DNA from 4 places in the Candidatus Pantoea rara genome. Region 1 is predicted to be linked to each of the others. Evidence: riboswitches for the same ligand, from Rfam matches in the RefSeq annotation. Region 1 holds a riboswitch; each other region holds the start of a gene.
The links. Region 1 has a riboswitch for thiamine pyrophosphate ahead of thiC (phosphomethylpyrimidine synthase ThiC). Riboswitches for the same ligand answer to the same signal wherever they lie in the genome.

Region 1 (3,344 bases):
ACGATGATGCAGGGTGCGATCTGCGGATAGTAACGCTCACGGCAATGACTGCACAGACAGGCAAACTCATGTTTGCTGTGATGCATTTCATGGCCGCAATAGCCGCACCAGCGATGAGAACGGTAGAATTCCGCCAGCTGCACACCGCGGCCCACTAGCTGAAACAGCTCTGTATCCTGATCGATTAACTGACGAACTGAGAACATATCGGCAGAACGCGGCTCACAAATCAGCCAGACTTTATCGCCCTGCCACTCACCAATGGTCCGGGCCTTACTGCCGGTCAAACCAAATTTTTCGGCGTTTCCGTGGGGTAAATCACCTTGTGGCAACCAAAGTTTATGTTCATGGCTGACAATCCACCATCCAGCGTCTACGCTTGAGATTTCGTATTGCATTTATTTCGTCATCCTTAGCGTCAAATCGCACGCTGAAGCCCTGATGTTAAGTGTGTAGATAAACAACTATAACTCACATGGAGTTAGATATGCTTAACCAGTTAGACGTCCTGGCTGAACGCGTAGGTGGCAGTAATGAACTGGTCGATTCGTGGCTTGAAGCCCGTCGTCAGCTACTGGTGGCCTATTATCACCTGGTCGGTCTTAAACCCAATAAAGAGGCGCTGACGCGTCTGGATGAACAGGCGCTGGACAACTTCTGTCACGGTCTGGTCGATTATCTTTCTGCGGGTCACTTCAGCATCTACGAGCGCGTCATCAGTGAAATGAGTGGCGACAGCCCGATGATTGCTGCCGCGCAGATCTATCCCCCGCTGGAAGCCAATACTGAGCGTCTGATGCAACTGTATGACGGTCACCTGCAGCAGGCGATTGACGACGAAAACTGCATGACTTTCCAGCAGGCGCTATCCGAAGTTGGCGAAGTGCTGGAAGCCCGCTTTACGCTGGAAGATAAGCTGATCCAGCTGGCATGGGATAACAAACTCGCCCCCCCGCCAGTGGCGAATGACAGCCATATCGCTCGTCCGGCGTAATGGCCGTCACTGGCAAAGGGGTTGAGATTATCCCGTAGCCCTTTTATGCTGAACAGGTTCTGAGGAGTGAGCTCCCAGGAACCTTTTTGCTTTTTGCCTTGAAATATAAGGTATTTATGCCCGAGTCTGTTATCAGACGCACGCATAAGTACAGCTTCTTGTCGGAGTGCCCAGTTGGGCTGAGACCGTTAATTCGGGATCCGCGGAACCTGATCAGGTTAGAACCTGCGAAGGGAACAAGAGTAAATTTTCTCTGTATGTCAGCACGCTTACGCTGTCTATACGGTTACTCCTTCCGAACTCCGGACAAGCATCGTTCCCTCTGAACAGGAAGATTGCTATGTCTGATCAAAAAATTTCCCGTCGTGAACAACGTGCCCAGGCGCAGGAATTTATCGATTCCCTGCAAAGTGGCAGTGCCTTTCCCCAGTCCCGTCGCATCTGGATTACCGGCAGCCGACAGGATATTCGCGTACCCATGCGTGAAATTACCCTAAGCCCGACCCACATCGGTGGCAGCAAAGAACAACCACTCTATGAGCAAAATGAAGCGGTGCCGGTCTATGACACGGCGGGTGCCTATGGCGATCCTGCAGCACAGATCGATGTGCACCGTGGCCTGGAAAAGCTGCGCGCACGCTGGATTGCTGAACGCGACGACAGCGAGCTTCTCGAACAGAACAGCTCAGGTTATACCCAGCAGCGACTGGCTGATGAGGGGCTGGATCATCTGCGCTTCGATCACCTTCCCACACCGCGCCGTGCCCGCGCAGGCCGCCGTGTCACGCAGCTGCATTATGCCCGCCAGGGGATCATCACCCCGGAGATGGAGTTTATCGCTCTGCGGGAAAACATGGGCCGTGAGCAAATCCGCAGTGAGGTATTGCTGCAACAGCATCCGGGCCACAGTTTTGGCGCGCATCTGCCCGCCCGCATCACACCCGAGTTTGTGCGGCAGGAGGTCGCTGCCGGACGCGCCATCATCCCTGCCAATATCAATCATCCTGAATCGGAGCCGATGATCATTGGTCGCAACTTTCTGGTTAAGGTCAATGCCAATATCGGCAACTCAGCGGTGACCTCTTCCATTGAAGAAGAAGTGGAAAAACTGGTCTGGTCGACTCGCTGGGGTGCCGATACGGTGATGGATCTCTCTACCGGCCGTTATATTCATGAAACGCGCGAATGGATTTTGCGAAACAGCCCGGTGCCCATCGGTACCGTGCCGATCTATCAGGCGCTGGAAAAAGTCAATGGTGTAGCTGAGGCGCTGAACTGGGAAATTTTCCGGGACACGCTGCTTGAGCAGGCGGAACAGGGCGTCGATTATTTCACTATCCACGCGGGCGTACTACTGCGTTATGTCCCGATGACGGCGAAACGTCTGACCGGAATTGTCTCGCGGGGTGGATCAATCATGGCGAAATGGTGCCTGTCGCATCATCAGGAGAGCTTCCTGTATCAGCACTTCCGCGAGATCTGTGAAATCTGCGCCGCTTACGATGTCTCCCTGTCGCTGGGCGATGGCCTGCGTCCGGGTTCGATTCAGGATGCGAACGACGAGGCACAGTTTGCCGAACTGCGTACCCTGGGTGAACTGACCCGGATCGCCTGGGAATATGACGTTCAGGTGATGATTGAAGGTCCGGGGCACGTGCCGATGCATATGATCCGCCGCAACATGACTGAACAGCTCGCCCTGTGCGATGAAGCCCCCTTCTATACCCTTGGCCCGCTGACCACCGACATCGCGCCAGGCTATGACCATTTCACCTCGGGTATTGGTGCCGCCATGATTGGCTGGTTTGGCTGCGCCATGCTGTGTTATGTCACACCCAAAGAGCATCTGGGTCTGCCCAACAAACAGGATGTGAAACAGGGATTGATCACCTACAAAATCGCAGCGCATGCCGCCGATCTGGCCAAAGGCCATCCTGGTGCGCAGATCCGTGATAACGCTATGTCCAAAGCGCGCTTTGAATTCCGATGGGAAGATCAGTTTAATCTGGCGCTGGATCCTCACACGGCGCGGGCTATGCATGACGAAACCCTGCCACAGGAGTCGGGCAAAGTGGCCCATTTCTGTTCGATGTGCGGCCCCAAATTCTGCTCAATGAAAATTTCCCAGGAGGTGCGCGAGTTTGCAGCACGCCAGGATGCTCGCGCCGAGACAGTAGAAGTGGGCATGGCGCAGATGTCAGACCGTTTTCGCAGCCACGGCAGTGAGCTTTATCACTCTACCGATGCCATTAAGGAGGAGTAACGATGCACGCATTCCCTGCTACCGCCCCGCGCCTGGGGCTTTATCCGGTGGTTGATAGCCCCGAGTGGATTAAACGCCTGCTTGAGA
Region 2 (3,344 bases), on a different replicon from region 1:
GGCTTCCGCCATTATTGCCGGAATTTCAGAACCGGCGCTGTATGGCGTTGCGGTCCGGCTTAAGCGTCCGCTGATCGCCTGTCTGATCAGCGGTTTTATCTGTGGCGCGGTCGCGGGTATCGGCGGGCTGGCCAGCCACTCAATGGCCTCTCCCGGCCTGTTTACCAGCGTACAGTTCTTCGATCCTGCTAATCCCATGAGTATTGTCTGGGTCGGTGCGGTCATGGTGTTGTCGGTGGTGCTGTCGTTTGTGCTGACGCTGCTGTTAGGGTTTGAAGATATTCCTGAAACAGAGCCTGAAACGAAATCCGAATCCGGTACCGTCCCGCAACCTGCGTCTGTTACTGAGCGCACCAACGCGGTTAATAGCCTTTAAACTGCCACTTAAGGAAAGGGTCATGCTGACCCGGAAAAGAGGATTGCATGTCTGATTTAAGGTTCCCGCAAGGGTTTTTATGGGGTGGCGCACTGGCTGCCAACCAGAGTGAAGGCGGTTTTCGTGAAGGTGGAAAGGGCTTAACCACCGTTGATATGATTCCGCATGGCCCGCACCGTACGCCGGTCAAGCTGGGTCTGGAGAAGCGTTTTACCCTGCGTGATGATGAATTCTATCCCAGCCATGAGGCCATCGATTTTTATCACCGCTATCCGGAGGATATCGCGCTGATGGCCGAGATGGGGTTCAGCGTGTTCCGCACGTCGATTGCCTGGAGCCGCCTCTATCCCAACGGCGACGAACTGACGCCTAATCCGGAAGGGATTGCTTTTTATCGCGCGGTATTCGAAGAGTGCCGTAAATACAATATCGAACCGCTGGTGACGCTCTGCCATTTTGATGTGCCGATGCATCTGGTCACGGAATATGGCTCGTGGCGCAACCGCAAAATGGTCGACTTTTTTGCCCGTTATGCCCGCAGTTGTTTCGAGGCGTTTAACGGGCTGGTGAAATACTGGCTGACCTTTAACGAGATCAATATTCTGCTGCATAGCCCGTTTTCCGGAGCTGGCCTGGTGTTTGAGCCTGGTGAGAACAGGGATCAGGTGAAGTATCAGGCGGCACATCATGAACTGGTTGCCAGTGCGATGGTGACGCGGATCGCGCATGAAGTGAATCCGGCCAATCAGGTCGGCTGCATGCTGGCAGGCGGAAACTTCTACCCGTGGTCGAGTAAACCCGAAGATGTCTGGGCGGCACTGGAGAAAGATCGCGAAAACCTTTTCTTTATTGATGTGCAGGCGCGCGGCGCCTATCCGGCCTACGCCGCGCGCGTGTTCCGTGAAAAAGGCGTGACGCTTGAGATTGAAGACGGTGATGCTGACATCCTGAAAAACAGCGTCGATTTTGTCTCATTCAGTTACTACGCCTCACGCTGCGCTTCGGCGGAGATGAATGAGCAGAACAGCAGCGCCGCCAATGTGGTGAAATCCCTGACCAATCCTCACGTGCCACGCAGCGAATGGGGATGGGGTATCGATCCGCTAGGCTTACGCATCACTATGAATATGATGTATGACCGTTACCAGAAGCCGCTGTTCCTGGTCGAGAACGGCCTGGGCGCGCGCGATGAAATCGATGCGAATGGCGAGATTAACGATGATTACCGCATCAGCTATCTGCGTGAACACATCCGCGCCATGGGCGATGCCATCCAAGATGGTGTGCCGGTGATGGGTTACACCAGCTGGGGCTGCATCGATCTGGTTGCTGCATCGACCGGTGAAATGAGCAAGCGCTACGGTTTCGTCTACGTTGACCGCGACGATTTGGGCAACGGCACACTGGCGCGCACCCGTAAGAAATCGTTCTGGTGGTATAAGAAAGTGATTGCCAGCAACGGGGCCGATCTTGAGTGACAATGTCACCTAAGATCGCTCGCTCGTGCCGTTGTACTCTGGCACAAATTATCGTATAACGAATGTCTCCGAGGGGTGTCCTGTAATGGGCTGAGATGGCGTAAGCCGAACCCTTTGAACCTGATCTGGGTCATGCCAGCGAAGGGACGGGTCGGCAGATTTTTCTGCGTCATCTCCTGCACTATTCCCTGTTCCAGACCGTATGCCCGGATCTCACTGTTACTGGAGATCCCATGTCACATCCGCTTTTCGAGACCGGCTTGTATGGTCGTCTGCGCCAGCAGGCAGGCACTCAATGGCACGCGTATGTCAGGCACGATTTTGTGCAGCAACTCGGTCAGGGCACGCTGCCACCCGCCGCTTTCCGCCACTACCTCACTCAGGACATGCTGTTCCTGCTGCACTTCGCGCGTGCCTGGGGTCTGCTGATCAGCAAACTCTCTGAGCCCGCCATGTTACGCAGTGCGACCGCGTCGCTTAACGCCATCGTCAACGAACTGCCGTTGCATCTGGCTTACTGTCAGCAATGGGGTATCTCCGAGGCAGAGATGGCGAGCGAACCCGAAGCAATGGAAACGATCAACTACACCCGCTATGTGCTGGACGTAGGGCACACCGGGGATGCGCTGGAGCTGATGACGGCACTGATGCCGTGTGTCGCTGGCTACGCTGAAATTGGTCTGACGCTGCTGGATGATCCCTCGACTCGCTTTGAGGGAAATCCTTACGGCCCATGGATAGAGAATTACGGCGATGAATCCTACCTGGCAGGCGTCGGTTCCTCACTTTTGCTGTTTGAAGCTCTCGCTCAGCAGCGCGCGGGTGAACAGCGTTTTGATCGGCTGGCGGAGATTTTCAACACTGCGACCCGGCTGGAAGCAGCATTCTGGCAAATGGGGCTCAACCATGCTGCCGCTTTTCGGGTCAGCCCATGAACCCGCCTGTTGATGGCGTGCCGCCTGGTATTTCCATTCGCCAGCTCTGCCTGACGCTGGGTCAGCAGCAACTTTTCAGCCAGCTTGATCTGGAGATTGCGGGCGGTGCATTTACCGCTTTACTGGGTGCCAGCGGCGTTGGTAAAAGCAGCCTGATGCGGGTCATTGCCGGTCTGACGCCACCGACTTCCGGACAGATTAGCGGTAGCGACGGTCTGCCGCTGACCGGTCGCATCGCCTGGATGGGACAACAGGATCTGCTCTATCCCTGGCTCACAGTGCAACAGAATGTCTGCCTCGCCAGTCGCCTGAAGGGCGAGAAAGCCGACCATGACTGGGCGCAGCATCTGCTGGAGCGGGTGGGCCTAAGCAAATATGCCCGCGCACGACCCGCGACGCTCTCCGGCGGGATGCGTCAGCGTGCCGCGCTGGCCCGTACTCTTTACACCCGTCAGCCCATTGTGCTGATGGATGAGCCGTTTTCCGCGCTGGATGCACTAACACGCAGTCAGATACAGACGCTGGCCGCAGAAGTGCTGGTCGGGCATACCGTGC
Region 3 (3,344 bases), 410 kb from region 1:
GCGCCAGCCCGATCAGCAGCGCATCGACCCGCTGTGCCCCGCGTGAATCCTGCGGATCACGCCAGCCGTTAAGCTGGCTGGTTCCGGCGGGAATCGCCTTGCTGAAGCGCTGGCTGAGCAGCACCAGCGTCAGACAGCAGCTGAGCTGGATCAGCGCCAGCAGCGCTGCGCGTCCGGGATCGTAGTCATAACTCAGCGCCTGGAATATCGCCAGCTCAATGGTGGTGGCCTGCGGACCGCCGCCCAGCGACAGCACAGTGGCAAAGCTGGCGAAACAGAGCATAAAGATCAGCGCACCGGTCGGCAGCAGCTGACGCCGCAGCCATGGCCACTCCAGCAGACGAAAATGATGCCAGCCACGCAGGCCGAGCTGTGCCGCCAGCTGGCGTTGTTCTGCGGGGATGCTTTCCAGAGCCTGCAGCATCAGGCGGGTTGCCAGCGGCAGGTTAAAGAAGACGTGCGCCAGCAGGATGCCTGGCAGACCATACGGGGAGAAGTGATAACCCATCCCTGCCAGCTGGCACAATTGCGCCAGCCAGCCATTACGACCATAGACGGTCAGCAGGCCGAACACCGCGACCAGCACCGGCAGCACCAGCGTCATGGCGCACAGGCGCAGCAGCAGCAGACGACCAGGGAAACGGCGTCGATAGAGCGCCCGCGCCAGCGGCACCGCAGGCAGCAGTGACAGCACGGCGGAGAGCAGGGCCTGACCGAAAGAGAACGCGATAACGTGATGCAGGTAGTCATCCTGCAGCACGCCGCGTAAGTCCGTATCCGGCGCGGCGCTCCAGAGTGCACCGAACGCCATGAATGCCACGATGGTCAACAATATCGTGACGAGGGAACCGGGAATCAGCCAGCGCGGCATCAGCGGCTGACGGCGCGTTGCCACTGGCTAATCCAGTTCGAACGCTGGCTGGCCACTTCTTCCGGCGAGAACTGCAGAGCAGTAGAAGGCACGCTGAGCGCCGTGAAACCCGCTGGCAGCGGCGTGTGGATTACCGGGTACATCCAGTTGCCGGTGGGGATGGTGCGCTGGAAGTCAGGTGAGACCATAAACTTCATGAACTGCTGTGCCAGCGCCGGCTGTTTGCTGCTGGCTAACTGCGCCGCAACTTCGACCTGCAGATAGTGACCCTCAGCAAAGGGTGCAGCGGCGTAGTTCTCTTTCTTCTCTTCGATGATGTGGTAAGCCGGAGAGGTAGTGTAGCTCAGCACCAGATCGCCTTCGCCCTTGAGGAACAGACCATAGGCTTCACTCCAGCCTTTGGTGACCGTCACAGTTTTCTGCGCCAGCTTTTGCCACGCCTGCGGAGCCTGATCGCCATAGACTTTCTGCATCCAGAGCAGCAGACCTAAGCCGGGCGTGCTGGTGCGGGGATCTTCGTAGATCACCCGCCACTTCTCCGGACTGTCGACCAGCTCTTTCAGGCTTTTTGGCGGATTTTTCAGCCGGGTTTTGTCATAGACAAAGGCGAAGTAGCCATAATCGAACGGCACGAAGGTGGTGTTGTGCCAGCCATCGGGCAGCTTTAGTTTCGATGTGTCGACCTGACTTTCGGCAAACAGACCTGTTTTCTGCGCGGCCTGCACCAGATTGTTATCCAGCCCCAGCACCACATCGGCTTTACTGTTTTTGCCTTCCATCCGCACGCGGTTCAGCAGCGACACGCCATCTTCCAGCGTGACGAATTTCAGCTCGCAGTTGCACTGTGCTTCAAAAGCTTTTTTAACCGCCGGGCCAGGGCCCCAGTCGGCGGAGAAGGAGTCGTAGGTGTAGACCGTGAGAACCGGCTTAGCCGCCAGAACGGGGGCGGAGAGTAACAGCAGCACCGGCAGAACTTTGTTTAACACTTTGCGCTCCTTCAGGAGAATAGGGGATGAGTCGCAAAGGATCTGAGCACAGAGGCCTCTCAAATCCCTACGTCGGTATTAACCGAATCAGGTTCGACGGGTCTCTCTCAGCGGCTTGCTTGTAGCAGGCCGCACCCCGTTGAGAACGTCACATTCTAGTCATTTCAGCGCCGGCGCGAAAGCATCACAGCACCGGTGGTGCGAACCAGGCCGATTTAAAATCGAACCAGCCCAGCGTATTCATCCGCACGCCGCGCATGCTGCGCTGTCCTTCAAGCAGTAGCCAGTGGTGAAACAGCGGATGCAAACCGGCTTCTTCGACCAGCTGTTTGCTCCATTCGGCCAGCGGCAGCGTTTTCTCGCGCCAGCGGGCCGCATCGCCGTGCCAGTCGATCGCCAGACAATGATGCAGCAGCGGGATCTCATAAAGCTGCGCGAACAGTGAATAATTCAGCGGCAGGGTAAAGTTCACGCTTCCCAGCCAGATATCACTCTCCGCTTCGCCCTGATACCAGCTTTCGTAGCTGATCTCACGGGTCTCCAGCGTGACGCCATGCTCTGCCAGCAGGGGACGCAGCGCATTCGAGATGCCTTCATGCTCCACGTGCTGGCTGTACCAGGTCAGCGTCAGATGGGTTAAGCCAGGCGGTTTTTCCACTGGCGTCAGGTCACGGCGATGATGCCAGCGCGGCAGCAGACCATACGCCGGGAACCAGTAGCGCTGATAGCCCACACCCGCGTGATTGAGCAGGGCGATGGGGTTAAACAGGTAGCTGACCCAGCGCCGGACTGCCTCGCTGCGGCCCTGCTCTGAACGCTGGTCGAACAGCAGATAATAGCAGCCCTCTTCGAGACGGCTCTCTTCCTGAACTTCATCGGCGCTGTCGCCCTGCAGACGAACCCCGGCATAGACCAGCTCATCACTGATGTCGGGCAGTACCCAGATAGAGACATCATCAATCAGGGCGCGAAAACCAAAATAGTCATCAAACGCTTCGATCTTGAGCTGGCTCTCCTGATTGCGGATCACCCGGTAAGGACCGGTGCCAACTGGCTGGCGGGCAAAGTCGTGCAGCGTGGGCCATTCGCGCGGCAGGATCATTGCACTGACGCTGCCCAGTAACCAGGGCAAACTCTCGTCGGGCTGACTTAAACGGATATCCAGCGTCCAGGGGGCAGGCGAGTCGATCTGCGCAATATGGGAAAAGAGCGGATGCGGGCGCTGACGCTCCAGCGTGGCGAGCACATCCTCCATCTCCAGTTCTCTGCCATGATGGAACCGAATCGCCGGACGCAGGAAGAAGCGCCAGTGAAGCGGGGAGGTCTGCTGCCAGTGGTGCGCAATATCGGGTTCGATTTCCCCGTTTTCCTCATTTATCCGCGTCAGACCGTTGAAAATCTGTCGGGCAATGTGGGTTTCCGAGCGCCGCAGCGGCGAGCCGGGCAAAAGGTTAAGCAGCGGACGATAGTAGAGCACCCGCAGGATA
Region 4 (3,344 bases), on a different replicon from region 1:
GCGGGACTGATGGTCACCGAAGGCACCCAGATTGAGCCCCGTGGACAGGGCTATGCATGGACGCCGGGGATCCACAGCGACGCGCAGATCGCGGGCTGGAAAAAGGTCACAGAAGCGGTACATCAGGAAGGCGCCACCCTTTTCTGCCAGCTCTGGCATGTTGGCCGCGTATCACATAATGAACTTCAGCCAGAGAAGCAGCCCCCGGTGGCGCCTTCAGCTATTGCAGCCGACAACGTCCGGGTCTTTATTGAGACAGGGCCAGGGGCGGGGATATTAACTGCACCCAGCGAGCCACGGGCACTGACCACAGCGGAAGTTAAAGAGATTGTGGCACTTTACCGTCGTGCGGCTGAGAATGCCAAAGCGGCCGGTTTTGACGGCGTGGAACTGCATTCCGCCAACGGTTATCTGATTAACCAGTTTATTTCAGAGCACACTAACTTCCGTACGGATGAATATGGTGGTTCAGCGGAGAATCGTCTGCGCTTCCTGCGCGAAGTCGTTGAGGCGGTCAGCTCGGTATTTGGCAGCCATCGTGTTGGCGTCAGATTTGCGCCACTGTTTTCAAGCACTGACGAAGAGCGCGTCTATCTTGGACTGGTTGAAAGCGATCCCCATACGACCTACATCCGCGCTGCGGAGATGCTGAATGCGCTGGAAGTCGGCTATCTCTCTATTGCCGAAGCCGACTGGGATAATAGCCCGGACATGCCAGAAAGTTTCCGCGTCGCACTGCGGGAAACATTCCGATCTCCGATCATCTATTCGGGTCGTTACACGGCTGAAAAAGCGCAGCATGTGCTGGAAAAAGGCTGGGGCGATCTGTTTGGTTTTGGCCGCTCGTTTATCGCCAATCCTGACCTGCCTGCGCGCATTAAATCAGGCTATCCGCTGAATGAGGTCGATCACGCCTCCCTGTATGGCGGCACTGAGAAAGGCTATACTGACTATCCTGTTTTTCAATCCTGATATTCTGTGAGGCGGCATGTCCCCCGAAAATGCCCTGAAGTTACTGTCTAACCCGACCAGAGTGGCAGTGCTGAAGTGGCTTAAAAATCCTGACGAAGCGTTTGCGGGCTATACCCAGCTCTATCCCTTCGATCAGTATGGCGTCTGCGCCAGCCTCATACAGGACAAGGCGGGCTTATCACAGCCCGCCACGTCGTTATGCCTGAAAGCACTTCACAATGCGGGCCTGGTCGAAGCCAGCAAAGTGGGCAAATGGACCTATTATCGCCGCGCCGAACCGCGTATTCGTGAAATCACCGACGCGGTGACGCAATCGCTGCAGGCGCTTTAAAAGCCACAGTGTTCAGGGTAATGTAAATTCCGGTCCCCTCCTGCCGGATGAGACTCCTCACGAATTCATCAACTCAGGATCGTAAAATGTTTATGTCAGTTCTGACTTTCACCACCGTCACCACCACCGCGCTCAGCGGCGGCGTAGGCGAGTCTGTGACGGGCACCTGACACAACAGATTCCCACTCCCCGCCGAACCGGACGGGGACCTGTTCCCCGTTCTTAAAACTGAATGGAGCCAGGTCATGAAGACATCTGAAAATGCACTTTTAATCATCGACATGCAGCAGGGCCTTTTTTATGGTCCAGCGGCGCCTTTTGCTGCAGACCGTATTCTGTCGAATATCACTCTGCTCATCACCAAAGCACGGCAGTCTGAAGTTCCCGTCTTTTTTGCGCGACACATCGGGCCTGATAATTCTCCTTTCAACGAGCAAAGTCCGCTGACTGGTCTGATACCGGCGTTGCAGGTTAACCCGCAGTCAGATGTCGTCTTCACAAAAAAATACCCCAGCTGTTTCAGGGATACCGGCCTGCAACTTCAGCTTAAGCAAAGAGGCATAAAACAACTGGTGATTGCCGGGATGAAAACGGAGTTCTGTGTTGATACCACCTGTCGGGCCGCACCGGAGCTGGGATTTAACGTTGTACTGATTTCCGATGCGCATACCACTGTCGATAATCCACATCTCTCTGCGGAAAGTATTATTGGTCATCACAATCAGACGCTGGCGGGACCCTTTGTGACGCTGGCAACCGCTGCTGACTGGTCGTCTGGTTCTGCCCGTTAATCACGATTTTCTGGTTTTGCACCCTGCCTGCTGCTTGACGAAGCTGCCCGCTTAACTTACAACTAAACCCGTCAGGGGAGTCTCGCCAGAGAGACTGAGAGGCTAATAGCGCATTGCGCGGCTTAGCGACCCTTAGAACCTGACCCAGTTGATACTGGCGTAGGAAGATGGGTATCGCATCAGATACTTGCCGCAGGGGCGCATTCGCGACGTCTCTGCCTTTTCCCTCCGTATCACGGGTCTTCGTTAACTGATAACGAGGCCAAAGTGAAACTTCTCATCCTGATTTTCTCTCATCCTCGCCGGTGGGCATCATGAGCTGCTGGTCGGTACTTGGCAGCGGTGTGGCCGGGTTGTGTGTCGCCACACTGCTTGTGGAGCGAGGAGAAAGCGTCGAAGTCATTACGCAGCCTGACTGTCGTGCCGCCTCACACTGGGCAGGCGGCATGCTCGCGCCCTGGTGCGAAGCAGAAAGCGCGCCGCCGCAGGTGATCGAATGGGGCCAGCACGCTGCGGGCTGGTGGGCGCAACGCGTGGAGGGTGTGGAACAGCAGGGCACGCTGGTGGTTACGCCACCGCGTGACAGCCGCGAACTGACACGTTTCGCCATCATGACGCAGCAGCATCAATGGGTCGCCCCCGGAGAGATCGAGCCGGCGCTGGAAAATCGCTTTGCCCGTGGTCTGTTTTTTGCGGCAGAGGCGCATCTTGATCCCCGCCGCGCGATGCAGCAACTGCGCGACAAACTGCAGCAGGCTGGCGTGCCCTTACACAGCGGTAAACCCACCGGCACAATCATTGACTGCCGTGGCATCCACGCTGCGGATCAGCAGCCCGCGCTGCGCGCTGTCAGGGGCGAAATGCTGATTCTCCAGACCCCCGATGTTCAGTTCTCCCGTCCTGTCCGGCTGCTGCACCCACGCTTTCCCTGCTATCTGGTGCCGCGTGCAGACGGGCACTTCATGCTGGGTGCCACGATGGTCGAAAGCCACGATAGCAGCCCGATCAGTGCCAGAGCGATGATGGAGCTGCTCAGTGCCGCTTATAGTCTGCATCCGGCGCTGGCCGAAGCGCGCATCGTGGAGAGCGGCACCGGTCTGCGCCCCGCTTATCGACAGAACCTGCCTGAAGTCCGCTATGAAAAGGGTCGTTTCTCGCTGAACGGGCTTTACCGTCACGGCTTTTTGCTGGCTCCGATTATGGCTGAAAAACTCATGCTGCAACTTACTCAGGAGATGACTCATGCGAGT

Region 2: linked by a shared signal. The riboswitch ahead of tenA (thiaminase II) and the one ahead of thiC (phosphomethylpyrimidine synthase ThiC) in region 1 are both predicted to bind thiamine pyrophosphate.
Region 3: linked by a shared signal. The riboswitch ahead of thiB (thiamine ABC transporter substrate binding subunit) and the one ahead of thiC (phosphomethylpyrimidine synthase ThiC) in region 1 are both predicted to bind thiamine pyrophosphate.
Region 4: linked by a shared signal. The riboswitch ahead of ACR8BF_RS20285 (FAD-dependent oxidoreductase) and the one ahead of thiC (phosphomethylpyrimidine synthase ThiC) in region 1 are both predicted to bind thiamine pyrophosphate.

Annotation. Positions count from the first base shown of each region.
Region 1 is NZ_CP194942.1:3,745,192-3,748,535, forward strand. Features, by position in the region: gene nudC (NAD(+) diphosphatase) at 1-398, opposite strand, end outside; gene rsd (sigma D regulator) at 488-994, shown strand; TPP riboswitch at 1,147-1,247, shown strand; gene thiC (phosphomethylpyrimidine synthase ThiC) at 1,335-3,257, shown strand; gene thiE (thiamine phosphate synthase) at 3,260-3,344, shown strand, end outside.
Region 2 is NZ_CP194943.1:133,575-136,918, reverse strand. Features, by position in the region: gene ascF (PTS cellobiose/arbutin/salicin transporter subunit IIBC) at 1-376, shown strand, start outside; gene ACR8BF_RS19105 (6-phospho-beta-glucosidase) at 424-1,854, shown strand; TPP riboswitch at 1,916-2,018, shown strand; gene tenA (thiaminase II) at 2,088-2,789, shown strand; gene ACR8BF_RS19095 (ABC transporter ATP-binding protein) at 2,786-3,344, shown strand, end outside.
Region 3 is NZ_CP194942.1:3,336,802-3,340,145, reverse strand. Features, by position in the region: gene thiP (thiamine/thiamine pyrophosphate ABC transporter permease ThiP) at 1-895, opposite strand, end outside; gene thiB (thiamine ABC transporter substrate binding subunit) at 871-1,857, opposite strand; TPP riboswitch at 1,904-2,006, opposite strand; gene sgrR (HTH-type transcriptional regulator SgrR) at 2,042-3,344, opposite strand, start outside.
Region 4 is NZ_CP194943.1:387,603-390,946, reverse strand. Features, by position in the region: gene ACR8BF_RS20300 (alkene reductase) at 1-972, shown strand, start outside; gene ACR8BF_RS20295 (ArsR/SmtB family transcription factor) at 989-1,303, shown strand; gene ACR8BF_RS20290 (cysteine hydrolase family protein) at 1,549-2,094, shown strand; TPP riboswitch at 2,158-2,277, shown strand; gene ACR8BF_RS20285 (FAD-dependent oxidoreductase) at 2,409-3,344, shown strand, end outside; gene thiS (sulfur carrier protein ThiS) at 3,337-3,344, shown strand, end outside.